Regions from separate parts of the Paenibacillus sp. FSL M8-0212 genome, predicted to be linked through region 3. Evidence: predicted binding sites of a transcription regulator. Region 3 holds the regulator's gene; each other region holds the start of a gene.

Region 1 (2,213 bases), 340 kb from region 3:
GCTTCCTGTTTGCCGTCTTCATCACTGGATGACATGCGGTTCCAAGTGATTCCACCGTCCTCGGTGAAGTAAAGTTTCTTGTCCTGTTTACCAATAGCGGTATCAACCGTGGTGAGAATCCAGCCTTTCTCAGGAGATACAAATGAGATCGCGGTCACTTTATCCGTTTTGGACAGAGAAGACAGGCTCCAAGTTACGCCCCCATTGTTGGTGCGAAGCACCATGGTATCTGTTCCACCCATGCCTTCACGAACAATCCAACCATGTGCACGATCTACAAAATAAATGCTTTGTCCATATTTAGGGTTAGCCGGAAATTGTACATTTTCCGAAGGTGAAATATTGGTCCAGGTCTTTCCCTGATCCTGAGTGTAGTACAGACGCAGCGCATTCCGCGTCACACCCCACGCCAATCCTCCGTTGTCATTGAGCAACTGAAAATCGGTCAAACGGGTCTGTATTTGGTACTTGGCCATATCTGCAGCTTCTGTACTGTTCACAGGGGGAACGACAGTTAATGTCTGCCCTGTATTCCCGGCGTCCTCCTGCTGCTGCGGAGGTTCTGCTACCGGAGGTTGATCTGAGTCGGTGCATGCAGCCAATAAAGCTGCTATACCTATAGACAGCAATGCTGTCTGCGCGATTTTAATCCATTGCGAACGCAAGTGGGTTCCACCTCTCTCATCCAATATACAGGCGCGCATGCCTGTCCTATGGCGTTTTATTTACGATTCATCAGAATCCACTGCTCCTATTCTACCACAAACCTTATGTAAAAGGCTCATTGGCTACGTATGCGCTGCCCGCTCCCTTTTTCCAGCTGATGCTCTAGGCTAGATGTCGCACATTTATTACCATTAATTTTATCCTAAACTGTTTTTCGACGGAATAATTGGTAAAAAGACATGAAATGTGAACTATTTTATAGACAACACTCGCTTTATACTCTCTAATCCCTTAATATGGATGGGAGTATAACCCAAAAAGGAGAGGATATGAACATGACAAATAGTGCAGCTCTGAAACCAAGTCGTGTCGTGATTGTAGGCATGGGTGCGGTGGGAACAACAACGGGATACACGCTAATGTTGAGACAGCGTTCGTCCGAGTTGGTATTTGTGGATGTGAATCATGATAAAGCAACAGGAGAAATGCTCGATATGAACCACGGTCTTCCATTTACGGGAGGCGTGAAAGTATGGGCTGGCGATTATTCCGACTGCAAAGATGCAGATATCATTATTATTACAGCGGGTGCTTCCCAGAAGCCGGGCGAAACCCGGATTGATCTGCTGAAGAAAAATGCAAGCATTTTCAAAGATATCATTGAACGTATTACTGAAGTGAATTCTCATGGTATTTTACTGATTGCAACCAATCCTGTAGATATTTTGTCCTATACTTCATGGAAACAAAGTGGATGGCCTGCTTCCCGTGTCATCGGTTCAGGTACATTGCTCGACAGCGCACGTTTCCGTTACCTGATTGGTAAGAATAAAGGGATCGACCCGCGTAGTATTCACGCACATATTATTGGTGAGCATGGAGATTCCGAAGTACCGGTATGGAGCCTGGCTAACGTTGCAGGAACAGATCTGGAATTGGATGAAGAAACACAACAGGATATCTTCGACCGTACCAAAAATGCAGCGTATGAGATTATTAATGCCAAAGGAGCAACTTCCTATGCAATCGCACTTGCTCTGGACCGCATTGTAGCTGCAATTCTCGGCAACGAAGGCTCCGTTCTGAACGTATCCACGTTGCTTGAAGATTACAATGGCGTATCGGATGTTTATCTGGGTGTTCCATGTGTAGTCGATCGCAACGGTGTGCGCGAGATTCTGCCTCTTCCGTTGAATGAATCCGAGAAAGTGGCTTTCCAGGCATCTGCTAACAAATTAAAAGAACAGATCGCTGGATTGGAGTAATCCACGTATAAAAAATAACCACCTGTATTCCTGTATTAAGGAGTATTCAGGTGGTTATTTTTTTTCTAATTTTTATTTAGTTTACATAACATTTATTCCGTCAATTCTAATCTTTGAACATTTTTTTGATTTCTGGATTTTGAATCATTCAATGTCTACAGCTACAGGGTATTACTAATTACTAATTACCAACTCTCAGTTACTCTAAATACCACATCAACTGTGTTCGAGCCTGGACCACCAATATTCAATATGGCTAAAGTTACAACCTGATTCTCCGGA
Region 2 (2,213 bases), 880 kb from region 3:
CGTTAATTGACGCACCAGGTATCCTGATGTTTACGGTAGCTTTGGTGACTCTGCTCATCGGACTACTTTCAGTAAATTCCACAGGAGATATTTCAACATGGCATCTGCTGACAGGGGGGATCGGGTTAATCGCACTCGTCATGTTCATCCGACATGAATTAAAAGCAGCCACGCCTTTCATCCCTCTGCGAACGTTTGCCTCATATCCCGAAATGACTTGGGTGAATGTGCAATACATGCTGGTGAACATCCTGTTTTACGCACTTTTTTTTGGAGTTCCTACGTATTTGAAGCAGGTACGTCATCTCAACGAAGTTCATACAGGAATGAGTATGCTAGCTTTGGGGTTATGTTCAGTCATTATTGCTCCAATCGCAGGACGCTGGATTGACAGATCAGGATCACGGCCAGCTCTGATCGTATCCGCTTCTTTAATGACATTTGGCTCTATATTGATCGTTGTTATGAATGAAACTTCTCCAATCTTCATAATCATTGTTGCCTTAGCTTTATTTGGAATAAGTAACGGCCTAAACGCGGTCGGCATGCAAGCTGCCCTGTTTAAAAGCACACCCAAAGAAATGATTGGAGTCGCATCGGGTATTTTTAATACATCACGCTATCTGGGGACCATCTTATCGTCGTTATTAATTGGGATTGTCATGGGAGATACATTTAATGTAACAGGATTTCAGATGCTTGGAATCATCCTTACGGTATTAGCTGCATCACTGATCATCATGAGCGTAAGTCGCGAGGCAGGTGCGGTGAGTCCAGAGCAAGTAAGCAAGTAAAAAAGCGAATCTGCCGTGCAATAACACGTTTACACCCAATGAATCAATAGCTCCATTGGGTGTATTTTTTGTTTTTCACCAAGTTGTCAGAAAGAGTTGATCCTTTCTTGAACGTTTAGGGTAGAAGACGTGTCTTTGATTGAATTAGGTAAAAATAAAGATATAATAATTTTGATTAATAGGCTTGGTTAGTACTTTAAGTGCATCAATATCAGATTTTAATAGGCATCCAATGCTTGTTATTATCGGGGGCCTACAGGAGTAAACGCATTATAGGTGTGGCAAGATATCGTCATACCTAACTTTGTGAAATTTTTCGCAACTTTGCATTGAGCTTGGCCAAATCTGATATTGAATGTTTCTAAATTGAACAGAGTTTGAAGGGAGGCAACACAAAGAATGGCTATTGATACGGTGTTATGGAGCAGGCTGGTGACTGGTTTGACGCTGGGATTCCACGTGATTTTTGCAACGCTGGGTGTCGGTGTACCTTTGATGATTGCTATTGCAGAGTTCATCGGTATTCGGAAGAAGGATCACCATTACATACTTATGGCAAAGAGGTGGTCTAGAGGGTTTGTCATTTCTGTGGCGGTAGGTGTGGTGACAGGTACAGCGATATCGCTGCAGTTGGCCTTGGTATGGCCGAATTTTATGAAACTTGCTGGGAATGTCATTGCACTGCCACTATTTATGGAAGTATTCGCATTCTTTTTTGAAGCGATATTCCTGGGCATTTATCTGTACACATGGGATCGGTTCAAAAATCCGTATATCCACTGGTTGCTGACTATTCCGATTGTCGCCGGGGCAGGCATGTCTGCTGTTTTTATTACAACAGTGAACGGATTCATGAACCAGCCTGAAGGTTTTGTCATGGAAGCAGGTCAATTCATGGCAGTGAACCCCGTACAAGCGATGTTGAATACGGCGACGTTCTCCAAAGTGTTCCATGTATTAAGCTCGGCTTATCTGACAGGAGCTGCCCTGTTAGCAGGAATAGCAGCCTTTGCGATGCTGAGAAAAGGAGTGTCGGCCTACCACAAAAAAGGCTTGAATCTCATGATGGCCGTTGTTCTTGTATTCAGTTTATTAAATTCTTTAGCTGGAGATGTATCTGCCAAGTTTTTGGCTGAGCATCAACCGGAGAAGCTCGCAGCTGCCGAGTGGCATTTCGAGACGGAAAGCGGCGCGGATTTGATTTTTTTGGGATGGCTGAATGCAGAACATGAAATTATAGGCGCACTTCATTTGCCGAAACTGCTCAGTTTCCTTGCCTTTGGAGACTTTAACGCCGAGGTTACCGGGCTAAACGAATTTCCACCAGATGAGCAGCCACCACTGCTTGTGCATTACTTGTTTGATCTAATGGCTGGAATTGGTTTCGCTCTGCTTGCTATATCAAGTCTGTACTTCCTG
Region 3 (2,213 bases):
CGACATATGTGTATGAAGAGGAAGGTTTAGGTCGTTTGCGACCTGTACAAGCTTCTCTATGTAGTCAGGAGGGCATGTATATGGTGCGTGTGGCGAGATTACGGTTGTAATGCGACCATCGGCCTGTCCATTCCACTCACGTGCAAACGCTGCCGACTCCTCCAGCTTCCGCAGTTGCTCTTCTTCCGAGCACAGCCCAATTACACCACGTGCCAGTGCTGCTCTAACGCCGGATTGCTCCACAACTTTGGCAACTTGATCCATGTGATCGTACATGTCCAGGAAAGCTGTAGTTCCGCCTTTCAACATTTCAAGCACCGATAGCGAAGTTCCCCAATATACGTCTTCTGAAGTCATTTTCGCTTCCATCGGCCACATTTTTTCCTGCAACCATACTTGCAACGCAAGATCGTCTCCGTGCCCTCTGAGCAACGACATCGCTGCATGACCATGCGTATTGATCAGACCCGGCAGGAAGAACAATCCTTTTCCATCCACTTTGGTACAATTTTCGTCTCCATCCGGCAATGTCTCACCAATATGCACAATCTTGTCATTCTCAACAACCATGTATCCTTGAACAACGTTCCATGTTGTGCCGCCTTCATTAACGGCAAATTTGCCGTTGTGAATTACCCATCTATTTGTTGTCATCTTCCTCATCGTCCTTTCCAGTCTCCAAGTAATAGGCCAAACTAAGCAGATCCGTTGTAAAGTCAGCATGGTGAATGCGGATATGCGGCGGTGTTTTTAGAATTGTTGGTGCAAAATTAAGGATCGCTTCAATTCCCGATTCAATAAGCTGATCGGCTACATTTTGAGCTTCCGTATCCGGAACCGTAATAATACCGATGCGGATGTTATCCGTTTTAACCGCTTCCGTCAATTCATTCATTGGTTTTACCGTCAAACTGTTGATTTGACTACCAATCTTCGGTCCATATGCATCAAATACAGCAACAATCTTCATGTTGTCTTTCAGATATGCGTTGTAGTTGGACAAGGCCTGTCCGAGGTTACCCGCACCTACCAGAGCTACATTAATTTGCTGATCGATTTTGAGAATGTGACGAATTTTCTCGATCAAATAGGATACATCATACCCGATCCCTTTACGACCAAAATCACCGAAGTAAGCCAGGTCTTTTCGAATTTGGGCCGGATTCAGATCCAGCCTTTGTCCAAGCTCTTGAGAAGAAACAGTAGCCACCTCACGCTGGTGCAACTCGCTCAAATAGCGCAAGTATACAGGCAGACGTCGTACCACCGCTTCCGAAATTTTATCCGATTTCATTCTTGCTCCCCCTTACCAAGGCCACGATAAAAATAATAGATGAAAAGTTGAGCATTCTGTATAAACTCAAAGATAAACGTGACATTTTATACAGAATGCTCCTTGTAATTTAGGTTATAAGTTCTTACGTGCAACTGCTCTAATCGGATACGGAAATATCTAATAAAGTTTAACGCCAAACGATAGTGTCATGCAATGATATAACGAACAGAACAACCATTATTCTTGTTCATTAGCAGGTTTTTCCAACCACTCGGTGATTCGTGGAACCATCTGCTCCGTGAGCATATGCTCCATTTTGGGACCTGGTAATGAATATAAAAAGAATTTACCATAGTACGCTTCAATCACACGTGTATCATAAACAATGACAATTCCTCTGTCCTTTGCTGTACGCACCAATCGGCCAAATCCCTGCTTGAAACGAATGACCGCTTGTGGCACGGACAGTTTCATGAACGGATTTTTCTTCTGTTCCTGAAGCAACTCACTCTTGGCTTCCACCAACGGATGATTCGGCGGTTGGAAAGGCAATCTTACAATAGCGAGACAGGTCAGCGCTTCTCCCGGAATATCTACACCCTCCCAGAAGCTGCTTGTGCCCAGAAGTACTGTTGCTTTGGCATCTTGGAACCTGCGAGTCAATTTGGAACGACTTCCACTATCAACGCCTTGACCAAGCAACGAGATGTCGTTGCCAGACAGCGCCTCCTTCAGCGGATCATAGACCTGTCGCAACATCTTGTATGAAGTAAACAGAACCATCATGCGTCCACGCGTAGCAATTGCCGTCTCTGCGAGTGATTGCACCAGCATATTAACAAAGTGCGCATCACCCACACTTCCCTTCACACTCGGGAAATCACGCGGAATCACCAGAAGTGCCTGATCGCGATAGTTGAAAGGTGATGGCAGCATC
Region 4 (2,213 bases), 190 kb from region 3:
GTTCCAGGAAATCGGATTTGATGCCAAAGACTTTGAAGCACATGTAGATTATCTGGCAGACCGTGCCTTCGAAGATCAATGTACAACTGCCAATCCGAAGTTGCCGCTGGTAACTGAACTGGCTGATGTATACCGCAACGCTTTCTACGGAAAGTTTGAATAATAAACTTAGAATGAAGCGTGCCTTACGGCAAGAAGATCAGGGTTCCCCGAGAGGGGAGCCCCGATTGCCGTCTTTCACACAATAACGAGAGGGAAGAAAACAGAAGAGCGAGCATCTGTTTTTCAGAATTTATTCTAAGTTTTGTTTTGCTCCGAGTATAGAGGAGCAAAAGGATTCTAAAGAGGTGGCACGGAATTCGTGATGTGGCCGTTTGAGCCAGATGTTCGACAATAAAGAAAAGGGCAGAAAAACAGAAGAGCGAGCATCTGTTTTTCAGGATTTATTTTAAGATTTGTTTTGCTCCGAGCATAGAGGAGCAAAAGGGTTCTAAAGAGGTGGCACGGAATTCGTGATGTGGCCGTTTGAGCCAGATGTTCACACAATAACGGAGAGGGCAGAAAAAACTGAAGAAGCGGAGCGTTCGCCTTTGAAGTAAATTTTGAATTTTATTGGTTTATCAGTTGAACTACCTATGTACACGATAACGGAGAGGAGAGAAAAAACCTGAAGAAGCGAAGCGCTCGCCTTTATCACTGGATTTTCACCTTTGAAAAAAATGAATCAAAAAATCCGGGGATAACAGCGATCGGAAGGTTATTCTCTCCTTGTAGTGGCCAGTGTACATCATCTATGGTTCATTTGCTTTTTCAGTAAATTTAAGTTGTTCTGCCCGCGCAGTGGCTAAGTGTGAATTTACAGGGTTCAATGGGACAAAGCGCAGGTGGAGTGAGTTAGTTCACTGACTTTGTGACAAAAATCACAGATGATGAAAGCCCCAAGTCGTATACTGAAAATGTAAGAAAAACATTCATCCCGCGGTTCCGGTTCCCAAGTAGAGAGAACATGTTCCGGTTTATGTGAAACAATTCACATTAATCGCGGCTCTGGGCACACAATGCTACGAATGAAGCAAGATGTTATGTGTCCAGAAATCCAAATTAGTGGAGGGATTAAGATGTCGGTGATTGAAAAAGATGTCAAACAACAAACAGGCTGGAGAAACTTTACCAAAGGAACATGGACCAAATCCGTAGATGTGAATGATTTTCTGGCACACAACTTGTCTCCGTATTACGGTGATGAAGCATTTCTCGCAGGTGCAACCCAGAATACCAAGGAATTGTGGGAGATCGTATCTGATCTGACCAAAAAAGAACGGGATAACGGCGGTGTCCTTGACGTTGATGTGAACACACCAGCGACTATTGTTTCTCACCAACCCGGTTATCTGGATCAATCCAAAGAACAGATTGTCGGCGTTCAGACCGATGCTCCGTTCAAACGTTCCATTCAACCAACAGGCGGAATCCGGATGATGATTGATGCATGTGAAGCATACGGCTTCGAATTGCCTCAAGGCGTCATTGATATATTTACGAACATTCGCAAAACTCATAACCAAGGTGTATTCGATGCTTATACTTCCGATATGCGTGCAGCGCGTAAAGCAGGGATTATTACAGGTCTTCCAGATGCGTATGGCCGTGGCCGGATCATCGGTGACTATCGTCGTGTAGCTTTGTACGGGGTAGACTTCCTGATTCGTAACAAAAAAGGTGAACTGAATGCACTCGAAGTTGATGTCATTGATGAAGATGTCATTCGTCTGCGGGAAGAATTGTCTGAACAGATTCGTGCATTGCAAGAATTGAAGCAATTGGGCGATATGCACGGGTTCGATATTTCCTTACCAGCGACAACAGCAAAAGAAGCGTTCCAATGGTTGTACTTCGGTTATCTCGCTGCCATCAAAGAACAGAACGGTGCTGCGATGTCCCTGGGACGTGTATCTTCTTTCCTGGATATCTACATTGAACGTGACTTGCAAGAAGGCATTCTGTCCGAAGAACAGGCTCAGGAATTGGTTGACCATTTTGTAATGAAACTGCGGATTGTCAAATTCCTGCGTACACCGGACTACAACGAACTGTTCAGTGGAGATCCAACATGGGTGACGGAGTCCATCGGCGGTATGTCTGTGAATGGTGAAACACGCGTAACCAAAAACAGCTTCCGTTTCCTGCATACACTGCACAACCTGGGACCTGCA

What was found. Region 3 encodes Rex, which represses fermentation and respiration genes when NADH is low (regulators of the CRP and FNR family bind a similar motif). Its sites were predicted from a motif close to TTGTGAAATATTTCACAA; they were not measured.
Region 1: the regulator Rex is predicted to act here: its motif matches at 911-928, upstream of MKX68_RS24155 (L-lactate dehydrogenase).
Region 2: the regulator Rex is predicted to act here: its motif matches at 1,099-1,116, upstream of MKX68_RS26285 (cytochrome ubiquinol oxidase subunit I).
Region 4: the regulator Rex is predicted to act here: its motif matches at 1,019-1,036, upstream of pflB (formate C-acetyltransferase).

The regions. Positions count from the first base shown of each region.
Region 1 covers NZ_JBBORP010000001.1:5,479,135-5,481,347, reverse strand. The annotation lists gene MKX68_RS24160 (WD40/YVTN/BNR-like repeat-containing protein) at 1-665, opposite strand, end outside; gene MKX68_RS24155 (L-lactate dehydrogenase) at 1,002-1,931, shown strand; gene MKX68_RS24150 (hypothetical protein) at 2,117-2,213, opposite strand, start outside.
Region 2 covers NZ_JBBORP010000001.1:6,011,974-6,014,186, reverse strand. The annotation lists gene MKX68_RS26290 (MFS transporter) at 1-794, shown strand, start outside; gene MKX68_RS26285 (cytochrome ubiquinol oxidase subunit I) at 1,194-2,213, shown strand, end outside.
Region 3 covers NZ_JBBORP010000001.1:5,136,867-5,139,079, reverse strand. The annotation lists gene MKX68_RS22745 (amidohydrolase) at 1-654, opposite strand, end outside; gene MKX68_RS22740 (redox-sensing transcriptional repressor Rex) at 641-1,294, opposite strand; gene dinG (ATP-dependent DNA helicase DinG) at 1,514-2,213, opposite strand, start outside.
Region 4 covers NZ_JBBORP010000001.1:4,951,063-4,953,275, forward strand. The annotation lists gene adhE (bifunctional acetaldehyde-CoA/alcohol dehydrogenase) at 1-163, shown strand, start outside; gene pflB (formate C-acetyltransferase) at 1,119-2,213, shown strand, end outside.